DNA from 2 places in the Kitasatospora sp. NPDC089509 genome. Region 2 is predicted to be linked to the other one. Evidence: riboswitches for the same ligand, from Rfam matches in the RefSeq annotation. Region 2 holds a riboswitch; the other holds the start of a gene.
What was found. Region 2 has a riboswitch for magnesium ahead of ACIP4P_RS25780 (NRAMP family divalent metal transporter). Riboswitches for the same ligand answer to the same signal wherever they lie in the genome.

Region 1 (4,175 bases), on a different contig from region 2:
ATCAGTGGTTCAGGGCGGTCTGGACGACCTTGATGATGACCATGATCATCGCGATCAGCAGGTAGGAGCGCAGGGCGCCCATGCCGATCTTGCGCGCGGTGGACATGACCGGCCGCTCCAGGGTCTCCAGCGGGGGCATCCGCCAGTTCTCCCGGTCGGTGCGGTCGATCGGGTCCTCCTTGGTGCCCTTGCGGCCGAAGGTGAAGAAGTACCCGGCGACCAGGACCCCGGCCACGCCGCAGCCGGCCATGATCCAGAGCAGCGCGTCCGAGCTGATGTCCGGCCAGACCACGGCGGCGGTCAGGATCAGCGACAGCATCACCAGCACGCCGACCACCAGCGAGGTGAAGGCGTTGGTCTTGGGACCGTTGCGCCACGGGCCGAGCACGGCCTTGTCGTTGCAGAGCAGCAGCAGGAAGACGGTGGCGGAGGGCAGCAGCACCCCGGCCAGCACCTGGACGAACTGGGTCATCAGACCCTGGGCGTAGTCGGTGGACAGCAGGGTGATGGCGGCGGCCACCACGACCACGCCGGCGTAGATGCCGTAGAAGCCCTTGGCGCCCTTGACCCCGCGGTGCAGCGAGTGCTTGATGCCGAAAACGTCGCCGATGGCGTAGGCGGTGGAGAGCGAGACCGCGAAGGCGCCGATGATCGAGGCGTCCAGCAGGGCGATCGCGAACAGCACGCCGACCACGTGGCCGGCCTTGTCCTCCAGGCCCTTGGCGATGGCGCCCGCGTCGGAGAACTGGCCGAAGCCGTCGGTGCCCGCGAACGCGGCGGCGCAGAAGCCCATCATGGCGGAGGCGCCGATGATCACGATGGCGATGCCGATCCACAGGTCGGCCTTCTCGTACTTCATGAAGCGCGGGGTGATCCGCTTGTCGATGACGTACGACTGCTGGAAGAACAGCTGCCACGGGGCGACGGTGGTGCCGACGATGGAGACGATCAGCAGCATGACGGTGGCGAGCTCACCCGAGGCGCCCGGCATCTGCGGGACCACGAAGTCGTGGGCCATCTGCGAGGTCTTCGGGTGGACCATGAAGTAGATCGGCACCAGCAGCAGCGAGCCGACACACAGCGTCACCGCGACCCGCTCGAAGCGCCGGAAGGAGCCGGTGAAGGCCGAGGCGATGATGACCGCCGCCGCCAGGATGACGGAGGCGACCTTCGGCAGGCCGAGGTATCCGGCCGCGAGTGTCACGCCGATGAACTCGGTGACCAGGGTGAGGGCGTTCAGCAGGAAGAGGTCGATGACGCTGAAGGCGCCCCAGAACTTGCCGAAGCGCTCCAGGATCAGCCGGGCGTGGCCGACGCCGGTGACGGCGCCCAGGCGCAGCACCATCTCCTGGTTGACGTACAGCACCGGGATCAGCAGGGCCAGCGTCCACAGCAGCTGGGTGCCGTAGTTCTGGCCGGCCTGGCCGTAGGTGGAGAAGGCGCCGGCGTCGTTGTCGCCGACCATGACGATCAGGCCGGGGCCGACGATCGCCATCAGGGTCTTGAGTCTCGCGCTCAGTCCCTCGCGCGGTGCGTTGTCATCGAGCTTGATGGTGCCGAGCGCACCTTTGATGTCGCCGACGTGGGCGTCGTCCAGCACGGCGGTGCGCTGTGCGGGGATCTTGGAGTCGAGGGTCGAGTTGGTGGTCATGGCGTTCCTCCCGGGTACCCCTGGCAGGAGGGGCGGTTGGGGACGCGCGGCAGCAATTCCCCCTGCGTGCGGGCACGGCGCATCGGCGCGCGGTGGTGCCGGCCCGTGCGGACGGGCGCGGGCACGGCGAAGCCGCGTGCGTGGTGCTGGTGCTGTGTGCTGATGCGTCGTCAGGTCAACGCGCAGGGAAGGTTGTTACCGCGTGCCGGAGGTGTACGAGGACAAGCGGGGGCAGGGGCAACTGTGGCCCGGACTACTGCAATCCATGTCTCTCGCCTCCTCCCGGTCGACGCACCCCGTGGTGCGTGTCATCGACACGGCAAGGAGTTCACCGGCGCGCGGAACGGCGACCGGTTCACCCCAACTCGTCAGAGCTTTGGCACTCCACGGCGTGTCCAACCCGCTCGGGCCGGAAGCCACTTCGGATCAACCCTTAGGTCGGGAAGATCTGTCCTAACCCTGGGCGTCTCTCGACGTCGTCGGATCAGTGGCCTGTGTCCGTGAAGAAGCCTCACCGAACGAGGTGCCTTCTTCAAACCTCGAAAAGCATAGCCCCGGCGAAGAGCGTTACTTGCGTACTTGGTAGAACCTTTACCTTTCTCCGCGCGTGACACCCGCCCGGGTGACGCGGGTTTGACCGGCGTGTGACCACGGAACGACTTCCCGCCGTGACGGCGGCACCGCACCGGCCGTACCGGCAGCGCACGGCATCCGCCCGTGCCCGAACCCGAGGGATGGCATGGCGACCGCAGGCTCCCAGGAGGCTCCCCGGCAGGTTCCCCCGCAGGCCAGGGCGCTGACCCTCGCCCGGAAGCCCAAGCTCTGGCTCTTCCCGAGCATCCTGTGCGCCCTGGTGGCCGTGCTGCTCTCGCTGCTCTACCTGGGCGGCATCGTCAACCCGACCGGGCACCTGCACCGGCTGCCGATCGCCCTGGTGAACGCGGACCAGGGCCCGCCCCCGCCCGGCCGGCCGACCGGCTTCGGCACCGAGCTGACCAGGGCCGTGATCGCCGGCACCCCGGGCGAGACGGTGAACTGGCGGCAGACCGACGAGGCCGGCGCCCGTGACCTGCTCGCCTCCGGCAAGGTCTACGGCGCGCTGCTCGTCCCCGCGGACTTCACCGCCGCCGTCGGCCGGCTGGTCACCGGCGGCGCCACCGGGCGCCCCACCCTCACCGTCCTCACCAACCCCGGCCTGGGCAGCCTCGGCTCCTCGATGGCCGCCCAGATCGCCCAGAACGCCGCCCACCAGGCCTCGGTCGCGGCCGGAGCGCAGCTCCTCGCCGCCGTACCGGCACCGAAGGCCCAGGCCCAGGGGGCCCCGACCCCCGACACCGGTGCCACCGCCCGGCTGCTGCTCGCCGACCCGTTCGCCGTCGCCACCCAGGTCGGCCACCCGATCGGCAGCCACAGCGGCCTCGGCCTCAGCGCCTTCTACTACACCCTGCTGGCCGTCCTGACCGGCTTCATCGGCGGCAACATCATCCACAACGGCGTCGACGGCGCCCTGGGCTACAGCGACAGCGAGATCGGCCCCTGGCACACCCGCCGCCCCACCGTCCCGATCAGCCGCACCCAGACCCTGCTGCTCAAGATGCTGATGACCGCCGGGATTATGCTGGTCACCACCTCCCTGGTGCTGCTCTGCACGGCCGGCATCCTCGGCATGGACGCCCCGCACCAGGCGCTGCTGTGGCTGTTCGCCTACTGCGCCAGCCTGGCCGTCGGCCTCGGGGTGCAGGCGATCAACGCCGCGTTCGGCGGGATCGGGCAGCTGGTGTCCATGTTCGTCTTCATCGCGCTGGCCCTGCCCTCCTCCGGGGCGACCGTCCCGCTGCAGGCGGTGCCCGGCTTCTACCGCTTCCTCGGCGTCTTCGAGCCGATGCGCCAGCTGAGCGACGGCATCCGGGCGATCCTCTTCTTCGACGCCCGCTCGGACGCCGGGCTGGCCCGCGGCTGGACCATGATCGCGGTCGGGGTGGTGCTGGCCCTGGCCTTCGGCTTCGGGATGACCCGCTACTACGACCGCAAGGGCCTGCACCGCTGGACGCCCCAGCCCACGGACTAGGCCCTAGGCCCGGCTCCTGGTCACCGTCACCTTCAGGTGCTTCATGATCGGCTGGTCGCTCTGGGTGCTGTGGTCCCCGATCGCGCACAGCACGTTCAGCTCCGGCATGTACCCGGCCGCGCAGCCGCGCGGGATGTCGTACGGGATCGCCAGGTAGCCGTGCACCGAGCGGGTGGAGCCGTCCCGGGCGGTGCTGGTGACGTCCACCGGGTCGAACTCGGCGATGCCGCGCTCGCGCATGTCCTCCCGGTTCAGGAAGACCAGCGTCCGCAGGTTCTTCACGCCCCGGTAACGGTCGTCGTCCGAGTAGATGGTGGTGTTCCACTGGTCGTGCGAGCGCATCGTGCCCAGTGCCAGGGTGCCCGGTTCGGGGACGACGTCGGGCAGCGGGGCGGCGGAGAACTCCGCCTTGCCGGTGCGGGTGAGGAAGACCAGTTCGCGGGCCGGCTGCTTGAT
Region 2 (4,175 bases):
CGCCACTCCTCGCGACCGGCGCGGTCGATCGGGTCCTCCTTGGTGCCGGTGCGGCCGGCCACGAAGAAGTACCCGGCGACCAGCACGCCCGCCACACCGCAGCCGGCCATGATCCACAGGATCGCGTCCGAGCTGATGTCCGGCCAGACCACGGCGGCGGTCAGGATCAGCGACAGCATCACCAGCACACCGACCACCGCGGAGGTGAAGGCGTTGGTCTTGGGACCGTTGCGCCACGGGCCGAGCACGGCCTTGTCGTTGCAGAGCAGCAGCAGGAAGACGGTGGCGGAGGGCAGCAGCACCCCGGCCAGCACCTGGACGAACTGGGTCATCAGACCCTGCAGGTAGTCGGTGGACAGCAGGGTGATCGCCGCGGCGACCACCACCAGGCCCGCGTAGACCGCGTAGAAGCCCTTGGCGCCCTTGACCCCGCGGTGCAGCGAGTGCTTGATGCCGAAGACGTCGCCGATGGCGTAGGCGGTGGAGAGCGAGACGGCGAAGGCGCCGATGATCGAGGCGTCCAGCAGGGCGATCGCGAACAGCACGCCCACCAGGTGGCCGGCCTTGTCCTCCAGGCCCTTGGCCACGGCGGCCGCGTCGGAGAACTGGCCGAAGCCGTCGGTGCCCGCGAAGGCCGCGGCGGTGAAGCCGATCATCGCGGCGGCGCCGATGATCACGATGGCGATGCCGATCCACAGGTCGACCTTCTCGTACTTCATGAAACGCGGGGTGATCCGCTTGTCGATGACGTACGACTGCTGGAAGAACAGCTGCCAGGGGGCGACGGTGGTGCCGACGATGGAGACGATGACCAGCATCACGGCGGCGAGCTGGCCGGAGCCGCCCGGCATCTGCGGGACCACGAAGTCGTGGGCCATCTGCGAGGTCTTCGGGTGGACCATGAAGTAGATCGGGACCAGCAGCAGTGAGCCGACGCAGAGCGCAATGGCGACCCGCTCGAAGCGCTGGAAGGAGCCGGTGAAGGCCGAGGCGATGATGATCGCCGCCGCCAGGATGACGGAGGCGACCTTCGGCAGGCCGAGGTATCCGGCCGCGAGTGTCACGCCGATGAACTCGGTGACCAGGGTGAGGGCGTTCAGCAGGAAGAGGTCGATGACGCTGAAGGCGCCCCAGAACTTGCCGAAGCGCTCCAGGATCAGCCGGGCGTGGCCGACGCCGGTGACGGCGCCCAGGCGCAGCACCATCTCCTGGTTGACGTACAGCACCGGGATCAGCAGGGCCAGCGTCCACAGCAGCTGGGTGCCGTAGTTCTGGCCGGCCTGGCCGTAGGTGGAGAAGGCGCCGGCGTCGTTGTCGCCGACCATGACGATCAGGCCGGGGCCGACGATCGCCAGCAGGGTCTTGAGCCGGGCGGAGAGTCCGCGGGGGGCGGCGTCGTCGAGCTTGATGGTGCCGAGCGCGCCCTTGATGTCGCCCACGTGGGCGTCGTCGAGGACGGCGGAGCGGGTCGCGGCGGGAGCGGCGGGAACCTTCGGGTCCAGCATCACGTTGGTCATGGCGGGGCCTCCCTGCCCCCTTCCTGGAGGGGGCGACAGGGGGCACGCAGCAGCGATCCTCCCTGCGGGCGCATGTGGACGCACACGACGTCCGGTCCGTACGGCGACGCTGAGCGGCGGCGGCCGTGCGGGCATGACGGTGCGTCAGGCGGCTTGCGTCGGGGCATGGTTGAGCGCACGACGAAGGCCTGGGTGAACGCGCAGGGAAGGTTGTTACCGCGTGCCGGAGGTGTTCGAGAGCATGCGGGGGTAGGGGCTACTGTGGCCCGGACTATCACAGTCCATGTCTCTCGCCTCCTCCCGGTCGGGGGCGCACCGTCTGTGCGCCGCATCACGACACGGCAAGGAGCACACCGGTCACAAGAGACCGGTCCACCCCAACTCGTCAGAGCTTTGGCACTCCACGGCGTGTCCAGCCGGATCGGCCGGAAGCCACTTGGGGTCAACCCTTAACTCGGGAAGACCTGTCCTGAACCTGGGCGTCTCTCGACGTCGTCGGGTCAGTGGCCTGTGTCCGTGAAGACGCCTCACCGAACGAGGTGCCTTTTCAAACCTCGAAAAGCATAGCCCCGGCGCGGCCGCCCCATGTCACCTTTTCGGCTGATCGTCGACACCTTTGTAGAACCTTGACCGAATCCGGGACGGCTTGTGCATCCCCCGGCGGCATATATAGTTCACCGACATATGCAGCTGAACAGCTCACGAGGGGGAACTGTGTCCCACATCGATCCGAGCCGGCCCGCGCCCGTCCTGCAGCTGGCCGGGGTCTCCCGGGTGCACGGCCGCGGCGCCGCCGAGGTGAACGCCCTGCGCGGGGTCGACCTGACCGTCCACGCGGGCGAGTTCGTCGCCGTGATGGGCCCGTCCGGCTCCGGCAAGTCGACCCTGCTCACCCTGGCCGGCGGGCTGGACCTGCCCAGCGAGGGCCAGGTGCTGGTCGAGGGCGTCGCGCTCGGCGGCCTCGGCAAGGGCAAGCTCGCCGACCTGCGGCGACGCTCCGTCGGGTACGTCTTCCAGGACTACAACCTGATCCCGGCGCTCACCGCCGCCGAGAACATCGCCCTGCCGCGCGAGCTCGACGGCGTCTCCGGCCGCACCGCCCGCCGCGAGGCCCTCGCCGCCCTGGAGGAGCTCGGCATCGGTGAGCTCGCCGACCGCTTCCCCGACGACATGTCCGGCGGCCAGCAGCAGCGCGTCGCCATCGCCCGTGCCCTGATCGGCGAGCGCCGCCTCGTCCTCGCCGACGAGCCGACCGGAGCGCTCGACTCCGCCACCGGCGACGCCGTGCTCGCCGTCCTGCGCGCCCGCTGCGACGCCGGGGCGGCCGCGATGATGGTCACCCACGAGGCCGCGCACGCCAGTTGGGCGGACCGGGTGATCCACCTGCGGGACGGCGCGGTCGCCTCGGAGAGCGTCGGACGCCGCTCCGGCGGCTGCGCGGCCGCCGTCCACCGGCCCAACCACCTGGACGGGGCGGCCCGATGAGAATCGGAGCATGGAAGGTCGCGCTGCGGATCGCCCGGCGCGACGCGCTGCGGGCCAAGGGGCGCAGCGCCCTGATCCTGGCCATGATCGCGCTGCCCGTGCTCGGGGTCACCGGCGCCGACGTGGTCCACCGCAGCGGGCAGCTGACCCCGGGCGAACGGGTCGAGCGGGTGGTCGGCCGCGCGGACGCCCTGGTCACCGCGCTCAGCCCGGGCCAGAGCGTCGAACAGGCCCCGGTCGCCGAGGACGGTGCCTTCGTCGCCCAGCCCCGGCCCGGACAGCAGCCCACGCCCGAGCAGCTGAAGGGCGCGAGCACCGATCCGGCCACCCTGATCGGCTCGCTGCTGCCGCCCGGCAGCACGCTCACCCCGGTCCGGAGCGGACCGGAGACCGGCGCGACCTCGCCCGAGGGACTGGTCCGCACCCTCACCACCGAGGCCGACCTCGGCGACCCGGTCTGGCACGGCCGGCTGAACCTGGTCAAGGGCCGCGCGCCCGGCGCCCCGCACGAACTGGCCGCCACCCAGGCCTTCCTGGACCACTCCGGGCTCCCGCTCGGCGGCACCACCACCGTCCAGGGGCTGGAGCGGACCACCTTCACCATCACCGGTGTGGTGGAGCACCCGGACGACCTCGGCAAGGTCGAACTCGTCGCCAGGCCCGGCGAGTTGCTCGACCAGCTGGCCGCCGCCGCGGACCCCGCGGACCCCGGCGCCAAGCAGGCCCAGGGCGGGCACGGCTCCTGGCTGGTGCACCTGCCGGGCGGGGTCGCCCTCGACTGGGACCGGGTCCAGCTGTTCAACGCCCACGGCTACACCCTCACCGCGCGCTCGGTCGCGCTCGACCCGCCGTCGGAGCGGGCCGTCCCCTACTACCGGGACTCCGCCGTCTACCACGACCCCGCCGGCGGCAACAGCACCAAGGTCGTGGTCGCCACCGTGACCGGGATGGGCCTGCTGGAGGTCGCCCTGCTCGCCGGGCCCGCCTTCGCGGTCGGTGCCCGCCGCTCCCGCCGCCAGCTCGCCCTGCTCGGCGCCGCGGGCGGCCGGCGCGGCCACATCGGCGCGGTGGTGCTCGGCGGCGGGCTGGTGCTCGGCCTGGCCGGGGCGGCCGTCGGCGTGGTCGTCGGCACCGCCGTGGTCGCCGTGCTCCAGCCGGTGATCGAGGAGGTCG

Region 1: linked by a shared signal. The riboswitch ahead of ACIP4P_RS18510 (NRAMP family divalent metal transporter) and the one ahead of ACIP4P_RS25780 (NRAMP family divalent metal transporter) in region 2 are both predicted to bind magnesium.

The regions. Positions count from the first base shown of each region.
Region 1 covers NZ_JBIVHS010000007.1:404,840-409,014, reverse strand. Annotated here, with positions in the region: gene ACIP4P_RS18510 (NRAMP family divalent metal transporter) at 2-1,651, opposite strand; M-box (ykoK) riboswitch at 2,004-2,181, opposite strand; gene ACIP4P_RS18505 (YhgE/Pip domain-containing protein) at 2,391-3,719, shown strand; gene ACIP4P_RS18500 (FdhF/YdeP family oxidoreductase) at 3,723-4,175, opposite strand, start outside.
Region 2 covers NZ_JBIVHS010000013.1:142,010-146,184, reverse strand. Annotated here, with positions in the region: gene ACIP4P_RS25780 (NRAMP family divalent metal transporter) at 1-1,517, opposite strand, end outside; M-box (ykoK) riboswitch at 1,887-2,063, opposite strand; gene ACIP4P_RS25775 (ABC transporter ATP-binding protein) at 2,202-3,002, shown strand; gene ACIP4P_RS25770 (FtsX-like permease family protein) at 2,999-4,175, shown strand, end outside.